DNA from 3 places in the Filomicrobium sp. genome. Region 1 is predicted to be linked to each of the others. Evidence: predicted binding sites of a transcription regulator. Region 1 holds the regulator's gene; each other region holds the start of a gene.

Region 1 (9,766 bases):
TTCCGTGATCGTGGCGATCTCATTGATCGGAGCAAAGCCGCCATCGGGGATGGGCAAAAAGGCTTGATGCAAGAAATCTCGGCCTGTGTCGGCGTCGGACAGCCGAACCCTGGCTATAATCTCGCGCGATCCGCGTGCCAGCGTGACGGCCTCGATACCGTCGAGGCGTTCGCGCAATGCCCGGGCCACCGTCTCTGTGGTGAAGCCCAATGCTTCGCCTTTCGGCGTCAAGGTCACGACGAGTTCTGGCTTATCATATGCCAGATCGTCTTCGACGCCGGTGGCTGCAGGGAATCTCGCGAGGCTGGCCTTCAGCGCTTCTGCGGCTGATTTCAAGACGTTTTCATCAGATCCAGCGAGAAGGACGCTGATGTCATCGCCGCCCGGCCCGGATCGGTCCCCGCGTAAAGCGAGTGTCTCCAAGAATGGTGTCGGGCGGACTTCCGCTTCCCAGTCGGCAATAAACTGAGCGGCGGAATAAGGACGCAGATCCGGATCAATCAGCTCGATATCGTAGCCGGCCAACTGATCGGGTTCCTTCGTGTCCGCCCCCTTCAAGCCGCGCCCGGTATTCCCGCCGAGTTTAGCGAGCGCCATTTTCACGGGAGCCGTGCCGTACTCCTTCTCATAGCGGTCATTCACCGCCTTCAACGCTCGGTCCAGTTCGGCAATCATCGCCCGGGTGTCGGCGCGGGTGGCCCCTTCCGTCATCGCGAGGTTGGCCCGCACGGTCGGGCGCTCCGGCGATGAGAAAAAGCGCCAGGTCACTGTACGATCCATCAGCGCCGTCACCGAGAAAGCCAGCAGAAGGACGGCAGCGGCGACGACGGGATAACGCAACGTCATCACGATACGCATCAATGGCCGGAATACGCGTTCGAGAAACCATGCAAAGCCCCGGTTTACGTATTCGCTCGGCAGGTCGATGAAAGAGCGCTGACCTGTATGCATCAAGGCGTGCCGCATGTGGGCTGGCAGGATCAGGAACGACTCCATCAGGCTTGCCAGCAGAACGACCGCAACGGTGAACGGCATATCCGAGAGCATGCGGCCAAAGCGTCCCCCGATCAGGGAGAGCACACCGAAAGCGATGACGGTCGTGATCGCAGCTGAGAACACCGGCGCGAGCATGCGTTCTGCCGCCGTTGTGGCAGCCACCGCAGGCGAGAGCCCCTTACGTGCGAGGTGGTCGGAGTGCTCGCCGATAATGATGGCGTCGTCGACAACGATGCCGAGGCAGATGATCAACGCAAACAGCGAGATCATGTTGAAGGTGAAGCCGAAGGCGTACATCAGGCCCACGGTTGCCGCCATCGCGACGGGGATGCCCGCGGCCACCCACACCGCCGTGCGGGCGTTGAGGAACAGGAATAGCAATACGACAACGATGGCCAGGCCGGTGATGCCGTTGTCAATCAGCAGGTCAAGACGGTCGATGATTTGTTGCGCCCGCGGATGTGCGAGGAAGACCTTTACGCCCTCCGGAAGCGTCGGTTGAAATTCTGCGATCGCGGCTTCCACTTGACGCTGCATGCGGATGGCATCGCCGTTGGCATCGCGACTGATGTCCAGCACCACGGCAGGGACACCCTGGTGATACATGGCGATTTCGCGATCAAGACCTTCTTCGATAATGTTCGCAATGTCGGCAACGCGGAGTTTCGTGCCATCGGGCAACGACCGCACCGCGACGGCGCCGACCGCAGAGGCCGTCAATTCCTGTGCGGCTGTGCGTATCCGTGCAGCACCTTTGTGGATTTCTCCAACGGGCTGCGTCCCGGTCTCAGATTTGATGGCGTTCGCAACCGTTTGAAGGGTGATGCCATAACGCTCGAGCGCTTCCGGGCGAACGTCGATACGGATTTCAGGGTCCGATATCCCGTCGATCTCCGTGTTGGTAATTCCCAGTTGGAACAATCGCGTCTTGAGCTGTTCGGCGTAACGCTCAAGCAATCCGATGCCAACGTCGCCAGAAATTACGACGTCGGTGACCGTGTCATGCCAACGCTTGCGCTTGATGACCGGTTCTTCGGCGTCTTCAGGCAGGTCGCGCACTTCGTCGACAGCCGCTTTCACCTCGTCCATGGCGGTTGCCATGTCCCAACCGGGCTGGAATTCGAGCGTGAATGATGCTGCGCCTTCTCGCGCGACGGCCTTTGCAGTTTTGACGCCTTCAATGGCCCGCAATTTCGGCTCGACGCGCGCGACAATCGCGTCATCCATTTCCTTGGGACCGACGCCGCGCCAAACGATGCTTACGGTCGCGGTCTCAATGGCGATATCGGGGAAGAACTGCGCACGGATACGGAGCCCGGCCACGACGCCACAGACAACAATAAGCGTCAGGAGAAGGTTCGCCGCTGTGCGGTGCCGTACGAAGTATCCAATAAAGCCGGTGTTGCTCATGCCGCCGCGATCGTGGGGTGCATTGTGCGCGCTCATGAGCGGCTCTCCCGACGCTGGAGTTGCCGCTGCAGGCGATCAACCAGGTCCTTCGGCGCGGTGGCGTTGGACAGTGCCTCAATTGTTTCCTTGCGACGCTGTTCCGACATGCGCGTGGAGCTGCGAACATGCTTGATCAGGGCGACGCGTTGCTCTTCGCTCAGTGCGACCAGGTTGTCGGGCTGAGGTAGGGCCGCGATCGCGGGGTCTGAGCTGCCGTCCTTCGGTTGCTGCCTTGGTGGCTTCACTTTGATGCCGGGACCAAGATAGGGCATGCGTGTGATCACGTAGCTCTTATCCGCCGGAAAGCCGCTGACGATGAGACCGTCCGATTGACGGCGTTTAATGTCGACCTTGACCTCTGCGAGGCGATCACCCTCGATAATAAGCATGCGCCCATCTTCAGTGGCAGCGGAGTGAGGAACCAGAGCAACGTTCTGTAGCCTTGGCTCAAAAACCTCGACGGTGACGAAGTCACCTGGACGCAACGCCGACAATGCGACGCCCTTCAAGCGCGCAAACACAGTCCTCCCGCCCTGATTGATGTCAACGACGGCAGCAGGCCGATCGAGAACGCCCTCAACTTCGACCGTATAGCCTTGCAGATCCAGACGTGCCTTGATGGGCTGGCGGAGGATCCTATCTGGCGCGTTCGGATCAATTAAGCGCGCAAATTCGCTGTTGCGCACGCGGAAAGAAACCTCCAGAGCGGTGGGATCAATAAGGTCGGCTAGCTTTTCGTTTTGCGAGACGCGGCGGCCGAGGGTGGCTGCGACCGATGTCAAACGGCCGGCAAAGGGTGCGCGGTAGCTTGTGTCACGCAGCGCGCGTTCGGCATCCTTCAATGCGATGCCAGCGCGCTCGAGGTTCTTTTGTGCGCGATCATTGAGAGCTTCACCCGCTACAATTGCCTGCGTCTTCGCCGCGAGCGACTGTTCAGCGGATGAGACCGCCATTGTCGACTCGTCCAGCGTGGCGGCTGTTACGATATCTTTCTTATGGAGTTGCTGCTTGCGCTCTAAATCCGCTTTCCGAACGTCAAGTTGAGTGCGGGCGAGATTTTCGTCGGCTCGCAGGTAGCTTAAAGCGGCCTCGGCTTCGGCGAGTTCGGAGCGCGCCTGCATAAGGGCAGCCTCGGCGTCGGTGACGCGCCGTTGCGCCGTATCGGGGTCAATGTGGAACAACAATTCACCAGCCTCGACTGCGCGACCGTCGCGGAAATTGTCAGCGATCTCAGTGATTGGCCCGGACGCAGCGGCCCGGATTTCCAGCGTCTCCCACGCGTGAATCTGGCCGTATGCAGTAATGACTGGCGTTAAATCTTGCGCTTCGAATTGACCGCCTTGCACGGAAAACTCGCGCTCTCGGGCTTGCATTTTGCGGCCTGACTTCTCGGCCGTCATCACTGAATGCACACGCCACCCCGCGACCCCCAATAGTCCCAAGGTAACGGCGACGATCATAAGCCCCGAAATTGCGCGGGTTATCAGCCGCATTTCCTTCCCCTCCATCACTTTCGCTCTGCTTAACGTCAGAGGTATGGTGATTTCCGTCGCTGGCGCAGAATTTCCGACTGATGACCAGCGTCCCGAACGAACAAAAAGTGCGCCTCATGGTTACCGGCGACGATCATGGAGGAGAAAAATGGCAGAGATCGACTGAACCCGCATGCAATATGGTGTTCATTGGGCATTCAGGCGGAAAAGAAGCTTGCTGATTGCCGCTAATAAACGGCTTTAGACGCCGGGCGCACCTGCCCTGGGCATTGAAATTAAAAAGCAATCAATAATGTGCCACGCGGGAGCCCACATCATCCTAATGTTGGTCCCGCGTTGTAATCTTTCGTCAAAAGTGAAACTGGCGATTGGTTGTGCGCTCACCGAACACGTATCCAGCGCCGCGCACCGTGCGAATAGGGTCGCGCTCTTTGCCGCGGATTAACGCTTTGCGCAATCTTCCGATGTGGACGTCAACGGTCCGCTCATCGACGAAGGCGTTGCGCCCCCAGACGCCATCCAGCAATTGCGAACGGGAGAGGACGCGCCCGGGACTTTCCATAAGAAATTCGAGGAGGCGAAATTCCGTCGGCCCCAAGCGAACTTCCCGAAGACCGCGAGACACCTTGTGGGCGGCACGGTCGAGTTCGACCTCGGCTACGCGGAGAACCTCGGCCGTCCGTTCCGGTGCAGCCCGCCGCAGAATGGCCTTCACGCGTGCCATCAGTTCAGGAAGCGAGAAGGGCTTGACCACGTAGTCGTCGGCGCCGGTAGAGAGACCACGAATGCGGTCAGCTTCCTCGCCGCGCGCGGTCAGCATGACGATGGGGACGTTACGCGTCTCGGCTTTGGACCGCATCCGACGGCACAGCTCAATGCCTGACACTGACGGTAGCATCCAATCCAGAACCATGAGATCGGGCAGTTCCTCAGAGACCATAATCTCTGCTTCCTCACCGGTTTCGGCGTGGCTGACCCGATAGCCCTCGGCTTCCAAATTGTAACGGAGGAGTTCAGCAAGCGGAAGTTCGTCTTCTATGATCAAGACCTTAGCTGACATGATCCAATTTTCCGGTCATTGAGCGATTAGGTATGCGACCCGTTTACTGCACCCTGACTCGTGATCAGCGTCGTACTGGTGTCGTCACTCTTCGGCCTATCGTCGGATATGGCCTCGCCGCTGACCAAGAATTGGATGGTCTCAGCGATATTGGTTGTGTGATCTCCAACGCGCTCAATGTTCTTAGCGCCAAACAGAAGATGCGTGGAAATCCCGATGTTGCGCGGATCCTCCATCATGTAGGTGAGGAGTTCGCGGAACAAAGAGTTGTAGACAGCATCGAGTTTCTCATCATCGCGCCAGACCGCAAGCGCGCGCTCGGCATCGCGCTCCGCGTAGGCATCGAGAACGTCGTTAAGCTGGCTGAGCGCGAGTTCCACCATATGACGCAGCCCCGTGATCAACGGCTTGGGATGGGGCTGACTGGCGATGGCGTGCGCGCGCTTTGCAATGTTCTTCCCGAGATCGCCAATGCGTTCGAGATCGCTCGCGATACGCATGGCCCCGAGGATATGGCGGAGTTCCCCAGCGCTCGGTTGACGCCGGGAGATCATCGCGACGACTTTCGCCTCGATGCCCCGCTCGAGGGCGTCGATCTGCCGATCGGTTTCGACCACCTTCTCGGCGAGATGCGGGTCACGCCGCTCCAACGCATCGAAGGCAAGGCCGAGGACGTGCTCAGCCAAGCCACCCATCTGGGCTATCGATTTGTCGAGGAGGGCAAGCTCCTCTTCGTAAGATTTCACGGTTTGCGATGAATCGCCGACCATGATCGCTCTTCTCCTTTTGGCAAACCACCCCCCTGGGGTCTCGCCGCCAATATCGCGGGTCAGTTCCCGGCCAGTTTAGGCTTAGCCGAAGCGTCCCATGATATAATCCTGAGTCCGCTTGTCCTGCGGGTTTTCAAAGATCTGCTCTGTATCGCCCACTTCCACGAGATAACCGATGTGGAAGAACGCCGTCTTCTGCGAGACGCGACGCGCCTGCTGCATGGAGTGCGTCACGATTACGATCGTGTAGTTCTGGCGCAGTTCATGGATCAGTTCTTCAACCTTCGCTGTTGCGATCGGGTCGAGTGCCGAACAGGGTTCGTCCATGAGGATAACGTCTGGGGTCGTGGCGATGGCTCGAGCAATGCAGAGACGCTGCTGCTGGCCGCCCGAGAGGCCCGTACCGGGCTCATGGACGCGATCTTTGACTTCTTTCCAGAGACCCGCCTTTTCAAGGCTCGTTTCAACGATCTCTTCGAGGTGGGTTTTGTCGCGAACGAGGCCGTGAATGCGCGGCCCATACGCAATGTTGTCGAAGATCGACTTGGGGAATGGATTCGGTTTCTGGAAGACCATGCCAACGCGGGCGCGCAACTCCACGACGTCGAGATCGCGATCGTAGATGTCCTGCTCATCGAGTTCGATCTTACCAGTTACCCGGCAGATCGGGATCGTGTCGTTCATGCGGTTTAAGCAGCGCAGGAACGTTGACTTACCGCAGCCCGAGGGGCCAATCAGCGCCGTCACGGAGTTGCGCGGAACGTCGAGGTTTACATCAAACAGAGCCTGCTTGGCACCGTAGAAAACGCAAACATCACGCGCCGTGACCTTTGGAGCTTCGCCGTTGGCGACGCCGCTCATAGGTGCGGTTTCCGCCGTTGTGCTGGTTGCAATCTGTTCCATATCAGCCGCCAATCTCAATTACCATTTCCGTTCGAATTTGCGCCGCAGGTAGACGGCCGCTGCGTTCATCACGAAGAGGAACATCAGCAGGACAATCGTCGCGCCCATCGTTCGCTCGACGAACCCGCGCTCGGCGGAACTCGCCCACATGTAAATCTGCACCGGCAAAGCCGTCGCCGGGTCCAAGGGCGTTGTCGGATAGTCGACAACGAACGCCACGAGGCCGATCATCAGAAGCGGTGCAGTCTCACCAAGCGCTTGAACAAGACCGATGATGGTTCCCGTTAGAATACCGGGAAGCGCCAACGGCAGTACGTGGTGGAACAAGGTCTGCATCTTCGACGCGCCAACACCTAGCGCAGCCTCCCGGATCGATGGCGGCACAGCGCGAATAGCGGCGCGCGTCGCAATGATCACGGTCGGCAGTGTCATGAGCGATAGCACGAGACCTCCGACCAGGGAAGCTGATCGTGGCAGGCCCATAAAGTTAATAAAAACCGCCAATCCGAGCAGGCCAAACACGATGGACGGGACCGCAGCGAGGTTGTTGATATTAACCTCGATGATGTCGGTAAACGTGTTCTTTGGCGCGAATTCTTCCAGGTAGGCTGCGGCCGCTACACCGATGGGAACCGCAACGAGTGCCACAATCAGCATCATGAAGAATGAGCCGATAAGCGCGACGGCGAGGCCGGCGGTTTCCGGCTGGCTAGATGCGCCATAAGTGAAGAGGCCTGTATTGAACTGCTTCTCCAGGCGCCCTTCGGCTATAAGCTTGTCGATCCACGCCAACTGCTTGTTGTTGAGCTGGCGACGCTCCTCAGGGGTGTTGCGATCGATCGAGCCCTTGATAAGGGCATCTACCTCACCGTTGGCGAGAACCCAGACGGGCACGGTCTGACCGATCAAGCTGCGATCCGATTCGATCTTGTTGCGGATCTGCACATCAACGCCGCGAGACAGCAGACCGCGCAAATCTCGCTTCTCTGGGCGTGTGGGACTTTCCAGACCGAGCGTACTCTGAAGGGCGTCGCGCGCCATCTTCGTGTAGTCGGCTACACGGATCGACTGTTCAGTAATTTGGCCATCTGCGTCCTGAAAGTCCGCCTCGTTGAGCGCGACCTCCAGCTTAATGTTCGTTTGCAGGAATGCCGTCCAGCCTTGAGAGATAATCGAGTAGAAGAGTACCACGAGAAAGAAGAGCGCTATGCCCAAAGCACCGAGCCCGTATGCCTTGAACCGCCATTCCGCTGCGTAGCGGCGCTTGAGCATAGCCGGATCATTGAGCTTACGACCGTCGGCGGCCGCGTGCAGGGTATCCTGTGTCGTCGCCATTATTCGTACTGCTCCCTATATTTGCGCACGATATAGAGCGCGTAGACGTTAAGGGCGAGCGTGATCACGAACAACGTCAGGCCGAGTGCGAACGCAACCAGCGTTTGCGGGCTATTGAACTCAAGGTCACCGGTCAACTGACTGACGATCTTGACGGTGATTGTGGTCACCGACTCGAACGGGTTGAGCGTGAGGTTCGCCGCGATACCAGCGGCAAGCACGACGATCATCGTCTCGCCGATGGCGCGGGACGCCGCCAAGAGGACCGCACCCACAATACCTGGCAAAGCAGCAGGCAGGACGACCTTGCGGATCGTTTCCGATTTCGTCGCGCCAAGGCCGTATGATCCTTCGCGCAGCGACTGTGGCACTGCGGAAATAATATCGTCGGACAGCGACGAGACGAAGGGGATGATCATGATCCCCATCACGATGCCCGCCGTCAGCACACTCGAAGCGGCAATATCCAGACCCACCATGGCGCCTGTGTCGCGTAGGAACGGTCCGAACGTGATCAATGCGAACAGGCCATAGACGATGGTGGGGATGCCAGCGAGGATCTCAAGCAGCGGTTTGGCAAAGCCACGGAACTTCGGTCCGGCGTATTCCGACATGTAGATCGCCGAATACAGCCCAATGGGAACCGCCACGGCCAGAGCCACAAAGGAGATGAAGAGCGTGCCCCACAGCAAGGGCAGAAGGCCGAATTGACCGCTGGCACCACCTTCGCGACCTGCGGACGTAAAGCGTGGGTCCCAGACAGTTCCGAAGAAGAAGTCGAAAGTGGGGACAGATTGGAAGAAGTGGATCGTTTCAAAGAGCACCGAGAACACGATCCCAACAGTCGTCAGAATCGCGACCGTCGAGGCTCCGATAAGGGCCGCGAGAACCACCCTTTCAACTGTGTTTCGGGCCCGCAGGCGTGGCCTAATTTGCGTGAAGCCGTAGACAAATCCAGCCAATGCGGCGAGTGCGGCGAGGCCAGTGATCAACCAGCTGCTCGTATGTCTGTAGATGACCTCGTCGTAGGCCGCAGAGATTATGTAGGGTTCAGGCTCCGCCCCCAGAATCACGCCTTTTTCCTGCAGTAGGCGTTGCGCCTCTAACATGGGCGTAAACCCGAGGCGGGCATTTTCTATGGTTTTGAATTCACTCTGAGACAGTTTTGGCAGGCCTTCGGCGACGGAATTAATGCGGCCCAATGTCAGCGACATCAGTGCATCGTTCTCTACCCCGGCAGCGTGCGCCGGCAATGAGGTCTCGACCAAGTGGCGGATGACTGGCTGCTCTGCGGCAGCCCATATGATCGTTAAGAAAAGTGCGGGAAGAACGGTCCAGATCGCAAGGTAGGAACCATAATAGCCGGTCCGCGAATGCAATTTCGCGACATCACCGCCTGTAGAAGCGCGGCACCGGACGATACCGACGATGTAAGCAAGGGCTGCTGCTATCAGCAATCCGAGTAGGATCATCGAGGTAGACACACGACCCCCTGTGCAAAATATGCCTTCGCCATCGTTTTCACTTTTCCCATTCGGGTCTCTTACCCGGGTCAACCCGGGCCGCGACTTAACCAGCCAGCGACCCGGATCGAAATGCCATGTCAGACATCGCCAGAGGCGGGGCCAAGCTACTCAGGGCAGCCCTGCCCCACCTCCCGGCGAATTACATGATCTCTTCTGACTTGACGGCCTTCTGCAGCTCATCAAGTTCATTCTTCGGCATTGGAACGAGACCGTACTCAGCGAGCGGGCCGTCAG
Region 2 (9,766 bases), 240 kb from region 1:
GCACGAAGCACTCAAGGCAGGACTATCGAATGGCGGCTTTACGATAGGGGATCGACGTGATCCGTCGCCAGAGATCCGCAAGACATTGGATCGGCTGAGGCAATTCCTGACGCTCCTCGGCTTGGCCGCTTTAATTGTGGGCGGCGTCGGTATTGCCAATGCGGTCGCTCAATTTGTGGACCGCAGACGCCGCACCATCGCGACGATGCGGGCGATAGGTGCCACGAGCCGTCAAATCTTTGCGGCCTTTCTGGCGCAAATCCTGGCTATCGCCGCAATCGGCATCGCCATTGGGCTGGTTGCCGGCACCCTGATTCCCGCTGTGCTCCAGGCACAATACGGGCACTTGCTACCGTTACCCACGGAACTCACGGTCTCACCCATGAGCCTTGCGGCTGCTGCGGGCTATGGCTTGCTGGTCTCCCTTCTATTTTCAATCTGGCCGTTGGGTCGTGCCGAACAGATTTCTCCGGCTGTCCTGTTCCGCGATGAGGTGGGCAACACGGGTGGACTGCCGAGCCTCGCCATCATGATCGCGACGGGCGGACTGGCGCTGGCACTCGCCGTTATTGCGATCTTGAGCGCGGACACGTCCAAAATCGCAATTTATTTTTGCGCTGCGTTGGTTGTTGTTTTGTTGGTTTTTTATGCGCTCGGCTTAGCCGTAACATGGGCGGCAGGGAAAATTCCCCGATCAAAATTGCCGGAATTGGCAATTGCGATTGGGAATATCGGAAGTCCTGGCGGATTGACCCGATCGATTATTCTTTCTCTTGGAGCGGGACTTTCATTACTCGTAGCAGTGGCACTGACTGATGCCTCATTGGTCGAGGAATTGAACGGAAAGCTTCCTGAAAATGCACCCGACTATTTTGTGCTGGATATTCCCAAGACCGAAATCTCTACTTTTCGCGACAACATTCTAGCTAAAGTACCCAGCGCCACGGTCAAGGAAGCACCGATGCTGCGCGGCCGGCTGATCAAACTCGGCGACCGTCCTGTAGAAAGCATCAAGGCGCCACCGGATGCGGAGTGGGTTTTGCGCGGTGATCGCGGCATCACCTATTCCACAGAAGTCCCGGACGGTTCGCGTGTAACGGCGGGTGAATGGTGGCCAGCTGATTATGGCGGAGAGCCGCTTGTCTCCTTTGAAGTCGACCTTGCGAAGCTCTTGAACTTGAGCATCGGCGATACAGTTACGGTCAACGTCTTGGGCCGCAACATCACAGCCCGTATTGCAAACCTGCGCGAACTGGATTGGGACAGTCTCTCAATCAATTTTGTGATGGTGTTTTCCCCAAACACGCTGGCTGGCGCGCCAAACAACATGCTTGCGACGATTGCGTTGCCCGACAATGTCGACATCAAGCAGGAAGCCGCGTTGGCCAAATCGGTAGCGCAGTCGTTCCCGACAACCACCGTCATCCGAGTTCGTGATGCCATCACGGCATTTAACGACGTCTTCGAAAAGATCATCACCGCGATCCGTATCGCGAGTGGTGTTACTCTATTGGCAGGCGCTCTCGTACTCGCAGGCTCTCTGGCTACAGCGCAACGTCGCCGCATTCTAGAGGCGGTGATTCTTAAGGCGTTGGGCGCCACGCGCCGTCGGATCCTGCTCGCTCATGCGATAGAGTATATGCTGCTCGGTCTATTGACAGCAGGATTTGCTATTGTGCTTGGCACGATGTCGGCGGAATTGGCACTCAGCCAAGTGATCGATGTGCCGTTTTTCTTCTCGTTCCAGGCAGTTTTGGAAGCTATTGGGCTCGCATTGGGCTTAATTCTGATTTTCGGCGGTCTGGGGACTTGGCAAGTCTTGCGGGCACGACCTGTGCCCTATTTAAGGTCTCAATAGCACTGAGGTCGTGAAATATACCTTGCCGATCCGTAATTCGATCACTAAGTCAAACTGCAAAAATACTCTTTCGGCTCCTTGAAACGGCGAGCGGAACACGACATATTCCAATCGCAAGCCGAAAAATAATACTCGCACCGGCCATAGGGAATTAACAGATGACCGAATACGAAAACAGGTATGCACAGGCAGCGACCGCTACGACGCGAACAGGCGCGGCCGTAGACGAAGGGCTGCGCTCTTACATGCTGGGTGTGTACAACTACATGGCCGCTGGCGTTGGCCTGACCGGCGTAGTTGCTTACCTGGTCTACACCCTAGCCGTTGTCACGGGGGCTGATGGCAAAGTCGCAGGCCTCACGGAGTTCGGTACGGCTCTTTATGCCTCGCCGTTGAAGTGGGTCGTAATGCTGGCGCCGCTGGCTTTTGTCTTCTTCCTTGGCTTCCGCATTCAAAAGATGAGCATCGGCGCCGCGCAGATGACGTTCTGGGCGTTCGCAGCCATTATGGGCGTGTCGCTCTCCTCGATCTTCCTGGTCTTCACCGGCCAGTCGATCACGCAGGTGTTCTTCGTCACAGCAGCAGCTTTTGCCAGCCTCAGCGCTTGGGGTTACATGACCAAGCGTGACTTGAGTGGTTGGGGCTCATTCCTGATCATGGGCGTTGTCGGCATCATCATTGCCGCGATCGTCAACTGGTTCCTGCAGTCGAGCGCCTTGGCTTTCGCCATCTCTGTTATCGGTGTTCTCGTCTTCGCAGGTCTGACGGCCTATGACACGCAGCGCATCAAGGACGAGTACCTCGCTATCCGTCACGACTCTACGATGGTCGCGAAGGCTGCCATCATGGGCGCGCTCAGCCTTTACCTGGACTTCATCAACATGTTCATGATGCTGCTCCAGCTCTTCGGCAATCGCGAATAAGCGGCATAAGCTACCAATTACACCGAAACAAAAGAAGGGCTCCGACATTAGTCGGGGCCCTTTCTGTGTTGTACCTCTCGAAACGTGTTCGAGAATTAGCTCAGCGCACGACGCGCATGCGGTTCGTTTCCAGAACATCGAGAACGCGTCGCAGATCGTGTCCGCGCTTCAAAATCACACCGGTGGCCGCGATAACGCTATACGCACCCTGCTTGCGTGCCAGCTTCGGAACCTTTTCGATGCGGAGGAGTGGCCACTCGCTAGCTTTGCGGAAGATAGAGAAGACCGCCTTCTCGCGATTCATGTCGATCGCATAGTCTCGCCACTCACCGGCAGCGACCTTACGGCCGTAAACCGCGAGTATTTCTCTCAATTCGTGTCGATTGAAACAGGTCGTCGGGGGAACCTTGTCGGGCCCGGCGGCGATGGCACCAGCGGCTGCATCGTTCGCACGCGGGCGGAGGATTGTTATCGGTTCTGAATCGCTCAAAACGCGCCTCCCTTGTCACAGAGTAGTCATGATCGCCGTATTACGAGCCTATTGCAAGTATTGAAGCAGCCTCTCAAAGGGACGTTCTGGCTAGCCGCATCTCGGAGGATTCGCACACGGAATGACCTTTTATTGGTCAGATTCACGTCGCGGACCGGCCAATCTGAGGCCGCAAATCAAGGGCACATTATCAACCGTTGCGTCTGGGTTCGATCCGCGGGATACGGCTTCGGAACTCTCAGCCCCCCAGCCCCCGGAGTTTACTCGCCGGATCGGACCTGATGACAACGTCTCTCCTAGTTGCCCATTCCCAAAAAGAAAGGCCGGTTCCCCCAACCGGCCCTTTCTACTTTCTGGCCGCCCCTCCTTATTTTTCCGAAGTGGCCATCCGCGTGGCGCACTCCTATATGAGTATCCGGCAATCGGCTCTTGAGCCGAGCCGACGTAGTGATCCGACACAGGGAATTCGGCGAATGAGTTCAGCCACGAACGGCACGGGCAGCTTGGCTGCGTCCGCAATCAACCGCGATCAGAACGACAATCCTCTTCTGAAAACCTGGATCACACCCTTCGGCCTGCCGCCATTCTCGGAAATCGAGCCACGCCATTTTGCTCCGGCATTTGAAGCGGCCATGCACGCGCACGCAGAAGACGTCCGGACGATTGCAGAAAATCCAGAGGCACCAACGTTTGCCAATACTATTGCTGCCATGGATCGCAGCTTCCTGCCGCTCGAACGCGTCGCCGACGTCTTTTTCAATCAGGTCAGTACTTGCGCCACGCCGGATCTGCAGGCGACCGAACGCGACATTGCCCCTGCGCTTGCGGCCCATAGCAGCACGATATTCCTGAACAGCAAGCTGTATGAGCGGATTAAGGCGCTCTATGACGCGAGGGCCGAACTCGATCTGACGCCCGAAGAAGCGCGTGTGCTAGATCGTTACAATACGTGGTTCATACGCGCGGGCGCAGCTCTCGGATCGAAAGAGCGAGAACGCGTTGCGCAAATCGATCGCCGCCTCGCTGAGCTCGCCACCCAGTTCAACCAAAATGTCCTCGCCGATGAGCAGTCTTGGCATCTGCCTCTGATGAGTGATGAAGATCTGGCTGGTCTGCCCCCCATGGCAAGAGCGAACGCGCGCCGTGCCGCAAAGGATTTGGGCCTCGCTGGAGACAATGCCCACGCTATTACCCTTGGCAGATCCAGCGTCGAAGGCTTCTTGACGTTTTCGGATCGCCGCGATTTGCGCGAAGCCGCATTTCGCGCGTGGATCGATCGTGGTGCCGGCGGTGGAGCGACGGACAATAGCGAGACGTTGGCGGAGATCGTTCGTCTGCGCACCGAAATAGCTCGGCTTAAGGGTTATCCAAGTTTCGCTGACTACGTGCTCGCCGATACCATGGCGAAATCGCCAGAAGCGGTGCGCGGTCTGCTGGACCGCGTGTGGCCTGCAGCCAAGAAGCGCGCGATGGAAGAGCGCGACGCACTCGCCGAACGCGCACGATCCGAAGGCGGTAATTTTGCCATTCAGCCATGGGACTGGCGCTACTATGCCGAGCGTGAACGCAAAGTCCGCTATGACTTGGATGAGGGCGAACTACGCGCATACCTCAAGCTCGACAACGTTATCGCCGCCGCCTTCGACACGGCTGGCCGTCTGTTTGGTTTGAAGTTCACAGAGCTGCCGGATGCTCCGCGTTTTCACCCCGACGTGCGCGTCTTCGAGGTCACCGATAAAGACGGTCTCCATGTTGCTATCTTCATGGCGGATTATTTTGCGCGATCGGGCAAGCGTTCGGGCGCCTGGATGACGGATCTACGGGCGAGCCACAAGTTGGACGGCGAGCCGGTTCGGCCGATCATTGTCAATGTAATGAATTTCTCGCGCGGCTCCGATGACGAACCAACGCTGATCTCCATGGACGATGCCCGAACGCTCTTCCATGAGTTTGGCCATGGCCTGCACGGGATGCTGTCTGACGTCACGTATCCATCGGTGGCAGGCACCAAAGTCGCGCGTGACTTTGTTGAACTGCCCTCGCAGCTCTATGAGCATTGGTTTGGCGAGCCTGAGGTTCTGGGCCGGTTCGCTTTGCACTATCAAACCGGCGAGCCCATGCCGCAGTCTCTGATCGACAAATTGAAAGCAGCACAGCAGTTCAATCAGGGCTTCGCGACAGTCGAATACACGGCCTGCGCATTGCTGGATCTCGAAATGCACGCGCTAGAGGAACAGGGCTTATTCCAGCCCGCCGAATTCGAGCGTGATGCATTGGACCGCATCGGTATGCCGGGCGAGATCGTCATGCGCCATCGCCTTCCGCACTTCACACACATCACCGGGGGCTATGCCGCAGGCTACTACAGCTACCTGTGGTCTGAGGTCATGGATGCGGACGCTTTCGCAGCGTTCAAGGAAACCGGCGACATCTACAACCCTGATGTTGCCGCCCGCCTGAAATCGGCGATCTACGCCGCAGGCAACTCCCAGGATCCGCATCAAGCCTACATCGATTTCCGGGGCCGCCCGCCTGAGATCGATGGTCTGCTTGAAAAGCGCGGTTTGGTGAACACCGAATCTGTCGGCTGATCTTATGAAGGCGGAGATCGTCAGGATCTTAAAGGGCAGGGCGCGCTGTTCATAGGCATCTCAGTGCAGCGCGCCTTCGCCATCCAGAACCCAAGTCTGTCGTTTGCCCAGGCCGCGTATCTGGGTGCTTCCTCGCGCACGTGTGAAGAACGATGAACCGAGCTGCTTGTTGGCTTCTTCGGACAAAAGGATTTGACCGGACGGAGCCATTTTTTCGAGCCGCGATGCGTGGTTCACAGTATCGCCCCAGATATCGTAGGCGAACTTATTGAAACCGATGACACCGGCCATCACGGGCCCCGCCGCAATACCGATGCGCAGTTTGATAGTCACGCCCGTCCGTTTGCTAGCGCGTTCTGCGGCGGTCTGCATGTCGAGGGCTAGGCGTGCGAGCCGTTGGCAGTGGTCTGCTGATGTCCGGGGTACGCCCGAGACCGCCATATAGCCATCACCCATCGTTTTTATTTTTTCGACGCCATGCAGCGTCGCGAGCTCATCAAATTCCCGGATCAACTGATTGAGGAGTTTAATCGTCCGTTCCCCACCAAGTCGCTTCGAGATACCGACAAACCCCGTGATATCAGCAAACAGTACAGACGCATTATCGTAAGTATCGATGATCGGCTGGCCGGGGGCTGCTTTAAGACGTTCAATAACGAAATCGGGCAGGATCTTTGCGAGGACGGCCTGGGTTTCGGCCAGCGCTTGTTCGACGCGCATGAGGCGCTCAGCGGATGAAGAGACGGGAGCTGTAAACGACATAACGGGCCTCACGTGCGCTAGGGACACTGATGTGTCGCGCCGTGCGCACAAAAGGTTCAAAGGAGATCGAAAATTTCCTCTTAGGGTTCCACCGGGATGCAGCCCAACACCTCTGGCTTGAGGATCAACCCTATACGGAGCGCTTGGCCTGAGCTGTTACAGCCGGAACACGCGATGATTATCGGATCTGGTCTGCCGAGCGGTTGCTCACGGACGGAACCCTACCAGCCGGACTATTTTTCAGGCCACTGAGCCGCCCCGAGGATAGGACCACCTGGGCCCTTTTGAACAAGCGCCACGCAGCGCTCTGTCTGTCGCCAAAGAACGGACTTGCGTGAAAGCCGAATTTCATCGGGCTCGCCATTCCACATGCCCACCGCCGACATTTCACGTACAACATTGAAATACGTCAGATTGCGTCCGGAATTCTCGCCTCGGCCGACCTCGACCTCGCCCTTCTTTTGAACGACAGCGAGCCATACCGTCGCGTCGCTCACCGGATTGCCATCTTTCGCGGACCCAATGCTTATGACTAGGGCATCGCCATCGCTCACCATTCGCACCGGGACGGTAAATGGCGACTGATCTTTAAGCTTGTTAAGCGCTCGGTCGATCTCATGCTGCTTTGATCCGACCACATGCATCCGGCCATTAACGACAACCTGAGGCGTATAAACGGCGCCGTCGCCTCGCGCGACCGCATAATCGCGTTGTCGCTGAGTGTTACGCGGATTTGAGAACGTGTCCTTCCAGCCAAGATAGTCCCAATAGTCGACAGGTAAGGTCAGTGCGATGACCTCCGGCCGGTCAACGTAGGTTTTGAGGAGTTTGTCTGCGGGCGGGCAGGACGAACAACCCTGGCTCGTGAACAACTCCACGACGCCGACAACCGCTGCCGTCTTTGGTTCAGCACGTACCGGACCGCCCAACGAGGCTGTCATCAGAACACTGAGACCGACATACGCGAACGATGTCTGTCGCGAACGCATCAAAATCAGAACCCCTCTCTAAACTTGCTCCAAGGATCTGAGCCACTATTGGCAGTGCGCCCTTCAATGAAAAGTAACGAATGGGTGACGCTCACGGGTCAGTACAGATCGGAATACAAGCGGGTCGTTATAAATCCTTAGAGTTAAACAAATCGGCACCGCTTCTTATCGATGCGGTGCCGAAGATTCCTAAAGCTTAAGCAGCTTTGGCAAGATTGCGTAGTACGTAGTTAAGAATGCCGCCGTGCCGCACATATTCGAGTTCGTCGAGTGTATCGATGCGGCAAAGGATGGGTACGTCCTGCGTGCTACCGTCGCTTGCGGTCACGCGCGCATTCATTTCCTGGCGCGGTCTGACGTCCGTGAGGCCCTCAATGGTAACGGTTTCGTCACCCTTAAGACCGAGTGAGCGCCACGATTGCCCAGCAGCGAACGTAAACGGCAATACACCCATTCCGACGAGGTTGGAGCGGTGGATACGTTCGTAAGACTGCGCGATGACCGCCCGAACACCGAGCAGCTTTGTGCCCTTGGCAGCCCAGTCACGGGACGAGCCGTTGCCGTATTCCACACCAGCCATGACCACCAAGGGTACCGACTCCTGCGCATACCGCATCGCCACGTCATAGATCGACATAACGTCGCCGGACGGATAGTGAACGCTGAAGCCGCCTTCGCGGACACCTCCTTCGGTAGCTTCCAACATGAAGTTCTTGATGCGGATGTTCGCAAACGTACCGCGCATCATCACTTCGTGGTTGCCGCGACGCGTACCGTACTGGTTAAAGTCGGCTGGCCGCACCTGGTACTCGAGAAGATAAGCGCCCGCCGGGCTGTCTTTCTTAATCGAGCCGGCTGGTGAAATATGGTCTGTGGTGATCTTGTCGCCGAACAAGCCGAGAATTCGCGCGCCTTTGATGTCCTGAACCGGTTCGGGTTGCGGCGTGATGCCTTGGAAGTAAGGGGGATTGCGCACGTAAGTGCTGTCCCCGTCCCAATCGTAGGTCGTACCGGTGCTGGTGGCGATGCCCTGCCAATGTTCATCGCCCTTGAAGACGTCGGCATATTTGCTCTCGAACATCTCACGCGTGACGTTCTTGCTGATGACGTCCTGGATTTCATGGCTCGTCGGCCAGATGTCTCGCAGATAAACGGGTTCACCGTCTGACCCAGTACCTAGCGGCTCCTCGGCGAGGTTCTTTTGAACGCTGCCGGCGAGAGCATAGGCCACGACCAGCGGTGGCGAGGCGAGGTAGTTCGCTTGGACGTCGGGGCTGACGCGACCTTCGAAGTTGCGGTTCCCGGACAAGACGGCCGCCGCGACGACCCCGTTCTCATTGATCGCGTTCGAAATGGGTGCAGCGAGCGGTCCGGAGTTACCGATGCACGTGGTGCACCCGAAGCCAACAAGGTTGAAGCCGAGTTTGTCGAGGTAGGGCTGGAGTCCAGACTTATCGAGATAAGCCGCAACGACTTGGCTTCCCGGTGCCAGCGAGGTTTTGACCCACGGAGCAACGCTCAGCCCTTTTTCAACGGCGTTGCGAGCCACGAGACCGGCTGCGATGAGAACGCTTGGGTTCGACGTATTGGTGCAGCTCGTGATAGCTGCGATCACCACGTCGCCGTGGCCGACAGTGTAATCCTCACCTGCAACGGTGACGCGACGGTCTAGCTCGCCTGGACGCTTGTATTCGCTTGCCAGAGCATCCGCGAAACCGTTCTTGACGTCGGAGAGCGCAATGCGGCCTTCGGGACGCTTCGGACCGGCAAGAGAAGGTACGATATCGCCGAGATCAAGAGACAGCGTGTCGGTGAAGACAGGATCTGCCGCATCACGTTCCCGGAACAGGCCTTGCTCCCTCGTGTAGGCCTCGACGAGCGCGATGCGCTCTTCAGTGCGTCCCGACATGCGAAGATAGTTGAGCGTCTCGCCATCGACAGGGAAGAATCCACAGGTGGCGCCATACTCCGGCGCCATGTTGGCGATCGTCGCGCGATCCGCCAGCGTCATGTTGTTGAGGCCCGGGCCATAGAACTCGACGAACTTGGAGACGACACCCTTCTTGCGCAGCATCTGCGTGACCGTGAGCACGAGGTCCGTGGCGGTTACGCCTTCCGGCAGTTTGCCGGTAAGCCTGAAACCGATCACTTCA
Region 3 (9,766 bases), on a different contig from region 1:
CGCCAATGGCTCGGAAGTAGGAAGCACCAAGAAAAGCTACCCAATCCTGCGTGCGCCAATCCGAGGCTCCGTTCCATTCTTGCAAACGGAAGCCAGCAAAACCGGAATCCGGAGGCAATTTGCGCGCGGGGCTGTCTTCCGGCATTTCGAATAGGGATGGGTTATATGGGACCTCGCGGGCGATACCGCTTTCGACGAGATGCATTTTGACGGCTTTGCCGAAGTACTGGCCCAGGTGGAAGAAGTTGAGCGGATAGGCTCCGCCTCCATTCGCATACGGAGCGCGATCGGGCTTAAACTTCAGCTTGCCATGCTGCTCATAGTCGATCTGTTGAATGACGTCCGGCATCGGGCGGTAGGGCGGCACGTAGGCCTCTTTCGCCATACGGCGTGCTCTTGCGACGAGTTCCTCGTAGCTAAATGGAGTGCCGGGTGCTTCTTGCGCCAGTGCCGGGCGGAGAGCGGGGGGAAGTCCCATAAAGGCCGCTAGGCCGGCAGTGGTGCGGAAAAGGTCTCGTCGGTTTAGTGAGGTCATGGCGCGTTCGTGCCCTTATCTAATAGGGGACTCGCATTTGGAACTTTGGCGGATATTTGGATAGCGGGCGGTGAATTTCCAGGTGTTCTTCTAGATCGGCGTGCTCTCGCGAGATCTGTAAACCGGGTGCCAAAGAGCCATAGGGCTGGCTAGGTTCCGTTTACCTATTGGTTAATTCAGCGCTTAAAAGGACACTTCGGCATATTCGTGGCTGTAATTAACTAACTAACTGTCGTTGAACCCAGCGTTTTTTGGGGGACTATCCAGCCATAACTTCATTGAATTGACGTACAAATTTTGACGTTTGGTGTAGAGCGGAACTTCTGTGTGGAGATAGTGCCTGCCCGTGTCAGGATGACGCGGGTCTGATATCCGAATTTGCCGAAAGATTTGACCTTCGCCCTTCGAGTCCCAGAGATAACCAATAACCATGGCCGTCGAACAGTACGCCCCTCTCAATACTCTGAAGCCGGTGGCGGACGACGTATGGATTGTGGATGGGCCACTCATTCGCTTCGGCATGCCCATGTTCAAGATGCCTTTTCCAACCCGCATGAGCATTGTCCGGCTGGCGGGTGGAGATCTGTTTGTGCATTCTCCCACCCCGCTGACGCGCGATTTAAAAGCCGAAGTCGAAGCGTTGGGTTGTCCGCGCTGGATCATCGGACCCAACCGGATCCACTATTGGTGGATTCCGGAGTGGCGGGATGCCTTTGCTGATGCGGATGTCTATCTGGCGCCGCGCATAAAGGAGCAAGCGGGAGACCGCATCGATTTCGCTGCCTTACCGCTTGAGGCTGAGCACGGATATCCCTGGGACGAGGCCATCGACACACTGCCGGTCGTGGGGGACTTCATGACGGAAGTCGAGTTCTTTCACCGCGCCAGCCGGACACTCATTCTGACGGATTTCATCGAGAACTTCGAACCGCAGAAACTTGGTTTGGTCATGCGTATGCTGACCTGGGTCGGCGGTGTGCAAGATCCCGACGGCCAGATGCCGCGCGATATGCGACTGACTTTTGTGCGGCAGAAACTGCAGCTTCGCGCGGCCATCGAGACAATGATCTCGTGGGATCCAGAGCGTGTCATCATCGCTCACGGACGATGGTATCCAGCGAATGGCGCGGCCGAGTTACGGCGCGCCTTCAGGTGGATACTCAATTGAAGCGCGTTGGAATGATCTGCAGTCTTAACTTTCGGGTCCTTTCGGAAACTGCGGAACGTTGGGATCAATCAGGTGCCAGGGTGGCGCCGATCCCGTCCAAAACTGAGCTTCGGACTTGAACAAGGATGGATCATCCAGGCTGCCGACCTTGATTGAAACAACATCGGGAAAACTGGTGTCGGTGGCGAACAGTGGGCTGCCGCAGGTGCCGCAGAATTGCCGCGTCCTTTGGGCACCGCTTTCGGCGGTGTTGGCGTAACTCGCAGGCTGGCCTTTGGTGATGTTCAGTGATGATTTTGAGACCACGACTACATAGGCTGGCGCACCACCACATACGTGTTGGCAATCACGACAATGACATGCGGCGGAGCCTAGCAATGGCCCGTTCACCCGGAACCGGATTTCACCGCATAGACATCCTCCTTCGGCGTTGATTGTTTGCAATTTTACCTCCCTTGATTTGTGTCGCTTTTTTTGGAGCGATGCAAACGATGGTAGTTCAGGCAACTCCGTAATGCTAGCAGCGCCGCGGCATGTGTCCTAATCGCTTAAGTTCCTTCCAAGTCGTGTTTGAGCCGGGCGAGCAGTTCGACAGCTTCATGTGCGTAGGGCGAAATCCAGCGATCGTGGATTTCCTTGAATGGGGCAGCGTTCAGGTAGTTCCAGCGATTTCTGCCTTCCCGTCGAACAACGATCAGGCCGGCACGTTCAAGCACCTTCATGTGCTGCATCACAGTGCATCGGTCGAGCGCATCTTTAAAATGATCGCACAGTTCGCCGGTCGTACGCGGAGCGCTCTTGAGCAGATCCAGAATCTGGCGACGTCGCGAATCCGCAAGTGCCTTAAAGATCAGATCGTCGGTATCGATGTTTGACATGTTATAAAACTATAACATATCTTCGGAGCCGTCGCAAATGGAGGTCAGTCGATGGAGCCGAAGTTCCAAGTTCAGCTTAAAATCGGAAAGCCGGTGGCTGAAGTTTTTGATGCTGTCGTTAATCCCGACAAGCTCACACGCTACTTCATTCAGTCCACGAATGGGCCGTTGGTGGAAGGTGTGACGGTGCGATGGAAATTCGCTGAAGTGCCGGAGGCCATTGACGTGGTTGTTCGTGAGGTACGCCCAAGCGAACGCATTGTTTTCGAGTGGCCTGCGGAAGACGGCGATTACCGCACATGTGTAGAGATGACCTTCCTTGCGGTCGAAGATGAAAGCACGTTGGTGCTAATCAAAGAGTCGGGGTGGCGTCCCAATCCCACGGGCATTGAGGCTTCCTATGGCAACGCCGGTGGATGGATGCACATGATGTGCTGCCTGAAGGCTTACCTTGAGTTTGGCATCAACCTGAGGACAGGCGGTGTTTGCGGAGCGGAGACGGCGTAGCCGTCGTCGCTTAGCGGAACGGCGGCTCGTCGAACGAGCGCAGTTTACGTGAGTGGAGGGATTCGCGACGATCCTTGAGAAGTTCAATCGCGGTCAGGCCGATTTCGAGGTGTTGTGCGACAGCGGTTTCATAAAATGCGTTGGCGGCGCCCGGCAGCTTGATCTCACCATGCAGGGGCTTGTCCGATACGCAGAGCAAGGTTCCATAAGGCACCCGAAGTCGAAATCCCTGGGCCGCGATCGTACCGCTTTCCATGTCGACGGCTATGGCGCGCGAGAGGTTGATGCGTCTGCGTTCTTGCGCGAAGCGGAGCTCCCAATTGCGGTCATCGTTGGTCACGACCGTGCCGGTACGCAATCGCTGTTTCAGGGCATCGCCATATTGTCCCGTCACCTGAGCAGCGGCGTCCTGCAAGGCAACCTGGATCTCGGCTAGGGCGGGTATGGGGATGTCTGGTGGAATCAGGGCGTCGAGGATGTGATCCTGGCGCAGGTAGGCATGTGCCAGCACATAGTCGCCGATGGACTGGCTCTCGCGTAGGCCACCACAATGGCCCACCATCAGCCAGCAATGCGGGCGGAGTACAGCGAGGTGATCGGTTATGTTCTTCGCATTGGGGGGCCCGACGCCGATGTTGATGAGCGAAACGCCTTCACCTCCTTCCGCGACCAGATGGTAGGCGGGCATCTGATATCGATGCCATTGGGAGGCGGCGATGCGATCCTCTGCCTCCGATTGTTCCATGCCGGCCGTGATCTCGATGTTGCCGGGCATGATCAACTTTTGGAACTGACCGCTTGGCAGCAGTTGTCCGATCGCAAGCTGAACAAACTGATCGATATAGCGGTGATAGTTGGTGAGCAGTACCCATCGCTGCGTGTGTCGCCAATCACTGCCCGTGTAATGAACAAGGCGGCGTAGCGAGTAGTCGACTCGAGCCGCGTCGAAGAGCATGAGCGGATAGGCACGTCCAGGCTTCGGTTCGATCAATCCGTCAGCGATTTCGTCGCCGACGGCGGCGAGGTTCGGCGTCGGGAAATATCTCGCGAGCTCTCCTGCCGTAACGCCCGCTTTTGCAATTTCGTCTGTGCGTTCGAAAACGTAGGTGTAGGGAATTTCCTGGCTGCTTGAGGTGACCTCGATTGCAGCACCGTATTCATCGACCAAGGGGCCGAGTTGTTCCAGCAGATAGGCGCGGAAGAAGCCGGGATGTGTGATGGTCGTTTCGTAGATTCCGGCCCGTTGCAGCTTTGCGAACGCGCGCCGACTTACCGGCGGCGGCTGTGGTACGTCCTTGTAGAGAACGCGCAGGCGTGGGTAGCAAAATGCGCTGCGTTCTTCCGGCGAGGGCACGCGCCGTTCGAGAAGATATCTATCGAGGGCTTTTTCGAGTGCGCTCGTTGCTTCTCGGTAGAGCCGTTCAAGGTGTTCAACGGCTTCTTCAGGTTTGAGGTTTCTGAACGTTTTCAGTTTTGTCACCACGGCCTTCAATCTGGAAATTGCTGCGCTCTTCTTCCTAGGTGTGCTCCGCGCTGGGCATGTTGCCTGAGAAGATAATCACTCACGGGCTTCAACGAAGAGCGCTTTCTGTCATTGGCGTGTCATGTAGGGTTGGTAATCGGCATAACCGAACGTTGCTTAATATTGTTCGGATTATCCGATCAACGTAAGCGACGGACAGAGGGGATGCTTTCATGCTTTCAGTCCATGACGTCGCGGTCACCTATTCCAACGGCGTTACCGCTCTCCATCCGACCAGTCTAACCTTTAAGCGCGGCCAATTCATCGTGTTGCTCGGAGCGTCAGGAGCGGGCAAATCGACTTTGCTGCGGACACTCAACGGTCTTGTCCGGCCGACGCGCGGCGAGGTTCGCGTCGAGGGACGCGGTTCCATTTTCGCTAGACGTTCAGCTTTGAGAGCGCATCGCCATTCGACCGGTATGGTGTTCCAACAGCATCATCTCATTGGCCGGTTGACCGCGCTTGAGAATGTTCTGACGGGGCGCCTCGCGGCGCACAGCACCTTCCGATCGATGCTCCCACTGCCGCGTGCAGATCGGATGATCGCATTGGAAGCGCTGGGGCGCGTGGGTCTCGTTGACCGCGCGCTTCATCGCGCCGATCAGCTCTCCGGGGGGCAGCAACAGCGTGTTGGTATCGCGCGCGCTATGGCGCAAAGGCCGGAGACAATTCTCGCGGATGAACCTGTAGCGAGTTTGGATCCCGCTACGGCTGTCAAGGTTCTAGACGATCTGCATCGCATCTGCCGTGAAGACGGAATCACTGCGATCATCAGTCTCCACCAAGTCGATCTTGCCCGCAGGTATGCCGATCACGTGATCGGTCTGGCCCAGGGGCGCATCGTATTCGAGGGTAATCCGGACACGCTCAGGCCGGATGCGCTCGATGAAATCTACCATGCCGATCAACCGCGGTTGGCGGAAGCGGCAGAGTAGGACCCTTCAAAATCGTGAGAGGTAGTATCATGAAGCGCCGTCACTTCATCGCGGCTTCGATCCTTGTTGGTCTTTGCGCCTTCACGGGGCAGCAGGCCATGGCCGCCGACAAAGCCGACCCAGATAAGCTGCGCGTCGCGCTCCTTCCGGATGAGAATGCTGCAACGATCATCCAGAACGCGCAGCCCTTAAAGGCGTATCTGGAAAAGACGCTCAAAAAGGACGTAGAGATCATTGTTACTACAGATTATTCGTCGATGATCGAGGCCATGCGGTTTGGCCGTATCGAGGTCGCCTATTTCGGTCCGTTCTCTTACGTGCTCGCAAAGTCCAAGGCGCCGGAAATCGAGCCGTTCGCTGTTGGCGTTGAAAAGGGTAAGCCAAACTATCAATCGATCCTGATTGCAAACGTCGATGGCCCGGTGAAGACGCTCGCCGACATCAAAGGTCATCCTTTCGCTTTTGGTGATCAGGCTTCCACGTCGAGCCACCTCGCTCCGCGCGCCCTGCTCGCGAAGAACGGTCTTATTGGCGATACCGATTACAAACCGGTTCACTTGGGCAAGCATGACGCCGTTGCACGCGCTGTTGCCGCGGGCCAAGCCCCTGCCGGAGCATTGTCGGAGACGATTTATCGCGTGTTGGTCGAAACCAAGAAGATCGATCCTTCGAAACTACGCCAGCTTGCTCTGTCCGACCCGATACCGAACTATCCAATGACGCTGCAGGGTTATCTGAAACCTGAGCTGAAAGAAGAAATCAGAAAGGCTTTCATTGAACTTAAGGATCCGGAAATCCTTCAGCTCTTCCGTGTCGAGGCTTTGGCTCCGGCAAGCGACAAGGACTACGACGTGTTGCGCGACATGGCGAAAGTCCTCAGCCTCGATGTCGCCAAGCTGTAATGATCGATGTCAGTAACGCGCTCTTATGAGTCGATCCTGGCAGAGGAGCGCCGCTCCGCTTTACGCGGGGTGGGGCTCGTCGCAGCGGTCCTCGCCGCGTGTCTCGCCTCACTGGCGATCACCGGCTTTTTTGATGCCGAACGCTTTGCGGAAAGTGGGCCGGCGATCCTTCAACTTGCCTCCGAGATGATGCCTCCGGATTTCAGCCGATGGCAGTCTTGGGTGAAACCTTTATTCGACACCCTTGCGATGTCGATCGCAGGCACGGCTCTCGCCGTTGTCTTTTCGTTACCGCTCGCGATCCTCGCGGCGCCGAATACCAGTCCCCATTCTGTTGTTTTGTTCGTGGTGCGGACGTTGCTTGCGTTTTTGCGGTCCGTGCCGGAAATCATTCTGGGGGTGCTGTTCGTCGCGGCAGTGGGGTTCGGGGCACTTCCCGGCGTATTGGCGCTGGCTCTGCACTCAGTCGGCATGGTCGGGAAATTCTATGCGGAAGCCATTGAGCACGTCGACCCTAAGCCGCTGGAAGCGGCGCGGGCAGCCGGTGCGACGCCGATGCAAGTCATCCTACATGCGGTAATGCCCCAGGTTCTGCCGCAACTGACCGACGTCACGGTTTATCGCTGGGAGTACCATTTCCGTGCCTCCGCAGTTCTCGGCATTGTCGGTGCGGGTGGCATCGGATTCGAACTCATGGCAGCGCTTCGACTGCTGGCTTACGATCAGGTGTCGGCCATCTTGCTTTCAATTCTCGTCTGCGTGGTGATTGTCGACAGTATCGGCGCTTACCTACGTAAATCTCTCAAGTAACGGTGACCCGATGAATGAACTTCCGCTCGTCGTTCTGACGAATCGTACTTTCTCTGAAACACGCACAGCGTTTGATGGTGTTGCACGCCTTGTTGCGAACGGCCAGTCCGAGCCTTGGGCTTACGACGACGTTGTGGCGCGGTGCGAAGATGCTACCGGCGTCATGGCCTTTATGCCGGACTGTATTGATCGTGCGTTCCTTGATCGATGCCCAAAACTCAAGGTCATCGGTGCGGCATTGAAGGGGTTTGACAATATCGATGTCGCGGCGGCCAGCGAACGCGGCATCTGGGTGACTATCGTGCCAGATCTCCTGACTGAGCCGACTGCGGAGCTGGCGGTTGGACTGACGATCGCTCTCGGGCGACATGTCCGGTTCGGTGATGCGTCCATCCGCCAATCCGGGTTTCATGGCTGGCGGCCCGAGCACTATGGTACGGGGCTCAATGGCGCCACGGTCGGCATCATCGGATTTGGACGCGTTGGGCAAACCATTGCGCGCTGTCTGTCCGGTTTCGGGTGTCGCATCGTTGCGTTTGATGCGCATGGCGGCTTGGGGAGTGTGGCCGGGGTGGAAAGGCTCAATCTACCAGAGGTTCTTAGTCAGTCGGATGTTGTCATTCTTGGATTGCCTCTGACGAACGACACAATGGGCATGATTGGTGCGCATGCGATCCGTCAAATGAAACCAGGTGCTTTGCTGGTCAATCCGGCGCGCGGTTCGCTGGTTGATGAGGGTGCCGTGGCGGATGCGCTGGAGAGTGGGCATCTTGGCGGGTACGCGGCGGACGTCTTCGAATGCGAAGATTGGGCGCGTGCCGATAGGCCCCGTACAATTGATCCGAGGTTGACGGCGCCGCAGGCACGTACGGTGCTGACGCCCCATATCGGTTCAGCGGTAGATACGGTGCGTCGTGAAATCGAATTGTCTGCGGCCAGAAGTATAAAGGAAGCGCTCGCAGGCGTAGTTCCGAGTGGTGCCGTTAACAAGCCGCGTCTTTAAGCGGTTTAACCTCGCAAACAACGAAGAAGATGCTCAATCTGATTCATGCACGTACGTTCCTGACGGTCGTTGAGGTTCGTGGTGTCAGAGCGGCTGCACGCCAGCTCGATCTGGCACCCTCAACAGTCGCCGATCACATCCGGCAATTGGAAGAAGAACTGGCGACGCCGCTGATCGCGCGCGATCGCGGTGCGTTCGGCCTAACGCCACAAGGCGCGCGTTTGCTTCCTCTGGCGCGTGCGTTAGTGACGACGGCGGAGCGTTTGAGCATCCTCGTACATCAACCGTGGCTGCGCGTAGCTGCCGCGAGCAACATCGGCACATATATGCTGCAGCAACCCGTTGCAGCTTTCCAAAGAGAGACCGACATTGAAGTCGAAATGTGGATTGGCCGGAATATCGACGTTGCGGAGCGGATCCAAAGAGGTGAATCCGATCTCGCCGTGATGGAATGGTGGGAGCCGCGAAAGGGGTTTGTCGCTCAAACATGGTCGCGTGAACCGCTGGTTGTCATCGTCGGACCTGAGCATCGATGGGCAAGCCTCGAGGCGGTGAATGTCCAGGAGTTGGTGACGGAACCGCTTCTCGGGGGGGAATCAGGCACTGGGACCGGCCGGTTGCTGCAACAGCAGTTTGGGGCGTTGGCAGATCGCTTGAGGACGACCGAGGGCTTTGGAAGCACGGAAGCCGTGAAGCGGGCAGTTCGTGCGGGGCGCGGCGCATCAATCGTTCTTGAAGCAGCGGTGACCGATGAGGTGGCAAGCGGTCAACTCGTGATGCTGCCCTTGGAAGGGATTGAACTTGCAAAAGAGATAAAGGTTATTGTGCCTGATGCTTTGCCGTCGACGGCTCCGGCGATGAAATTTTTGGCAACATGCGTGAACTAAAATTTCAGTTCTTTGTTCAGTCAGCGCCTTTTGTGAAGCATATTTGCAACTGAAAATTATTGCCGCAGTCGGCCCCTATGCAGGTGGTCCCACTCGTTTCACCTAATTAGACCCTATAAGTTGGCGTATACATCGCCGAACTTGAATCCGGTAGATTGATGCCCAATTCCGCAACGTTGTGCGGAGTTGGGCGTTGGTGCAAGCGAAAGTGCCTACAGAAAGGCGTCAGCATGAGCACAAGTCCTGCCATTGCAACCGATAACCCTAGAGCAACGGGTCGCCGCTATTCTTCTGAGGAAATCCAAGCTCTTAAGGCGCGCGATAACGTTACGAACTTTCGTTATATCGCGGGTATTTACGCGGTAATTATCGGTACCGCTGTGATTACGATATGGGCGTATCAGTCGTATGCTGCTGGTGCGCTCGCGTTCGCTTGGTTGATACCGATCACGATTCTTGCGGTTCTTGCGATGGGCGCGTCTCAACATCAATTGGGGGGCGTTATTCACGAGGGGACGCACTACATCCTTTTTGCCGACCGGAAACTGAATGAGCTCGCTTCCGACTGGTTGGGCGGTTTTCCAATCTACACTTCAACGCAAGCCTATCGTTTGCATCA

What was found. Region 1 encodes PhoB, which activates phosphate uptake and scavenging genes when phosphate is short. Its sites were predicted from a motif close to TGTCATNNANCTGTCAT; they were not measured.
Region 2: the regulator PhoB is predicted to act here: its motif matches at 3,285-3,301, upstream of K5845_RS03485 (DUF2794 domain-containing protein).
Region 3: the regulator PhoB is predicted to act here: its motif matches at 4,678-4,694, upstream of phnC (phosphonate ABC transporter ATP-binding protein).

The regions. Positions count from the first base shown of each region.
Region 1 is NZ_JAILWT010000001.1:534,849-544,614, forward strand. Features, by position in the region: gene K5845_RS02430 (efflux RND transporter permease subunit) at 1-2,442, opposite strand, end outside; gene K5845_RS02435 (efflux RND transporter periplasmic adaptor subunit) at 2,439-3,938, opposite strand; gene phoB (phosphate regulon transcriptional regulator PhoB) at 4,288-4,998, opposite strand; gene phoU (phosphate signaling complex protein PhoU) at 5,025-5,768, opposite strand; gene pstB (phosphate ABC transporter ATP-binding protein PstB) at 5,850-6,629, opposite strand; gene pstA (phosphate ABC transporter permease PstA) at 6,690-7,943, opposite strand; gene pstC (phosphate ABC transporter permease subunit PstC) at 8,006-9,490, opposite strand; gene K5845_RS02465 (PstS family phosphate ABC transporter substrate-binding protein) at 9,672-9,766, opposite strand, start outside.
Region 2 is NZ_JAILWT010000001.1:771,944-781,709, reverse strand. Features, by position in the region: gene K5845_RS03495 (ABC transporter permease) at 1-1,858, shown strand, start outside; gene K5845_RS03490 (Bax inhibitor-1/YccA family protein) at 2,017-2,781, shown strand; gene K5845_RS03485 (DUF2794 domain-containing protein) at 2,882-3,271, opposite strand; gene K5845_RS03480 (M3 family metallopeptidase) at 3,745-5,862, shown strand; gene K5845_RS03475 (adenylate/guanylate cyclase domain-containing protein) at 5,923-6,624, opposite strand; gene K5845_RS03470 (DUF1223 domain-containing protein) at 6,858-7,613, opposite strand; gene acnA (aconitate hydratase AcnA) at 7,810-9,766, opposite strand, start outside.
Region 3 is NZ_JAILWT010000005.1:41,298-51,063, forward strand. Features, by position in the region: gene K5845_RS13725 (OpgD/OpgG family glucan biosynthesis protein) at 1-535, opposite strand, end outside; gene K5845_RS13730 (DUF4336 domain-containing protein) at 966-1,703, shown strand; gene K5845_RS13735 (GFA family protein) at 1,728-2,210, opposite strand; gene K5845_RS13740 (ArsR/SmtB family transcription factor) at 2,252-2,581, opposite strand; gene K5845_RS13745 (SRPBCC domain-containing protein) at 2,633-3,088, shown strand; gene K5845_RS13750 (AMP nucleosidase) at 3,099-4,568, opposite strand; gene phnC (phosphonate ABC transporter ATP-binding protein) at 4,784-5,545, shown strand; gene phnD (phosphate/phosphite/phosphonate ABC transporter substrate-binding protein) at 5,575-6,447, shown strand; gene phnE (phosphonate ABC transporter, permease protein PhnE) at 6,454-7,257, shown strand; gene K5845_RS13770 (NAD(P)-dependent oxidoreductase) at 7,268-8,260, shown strand; gene K5845_RS13775 (LysR family transcriptional regulator) at 8,290-9,147, shown strand; gene K5845_RS13780 (fatty acid desaturase family protein) at 9,378-9,766, shown strand, end outside.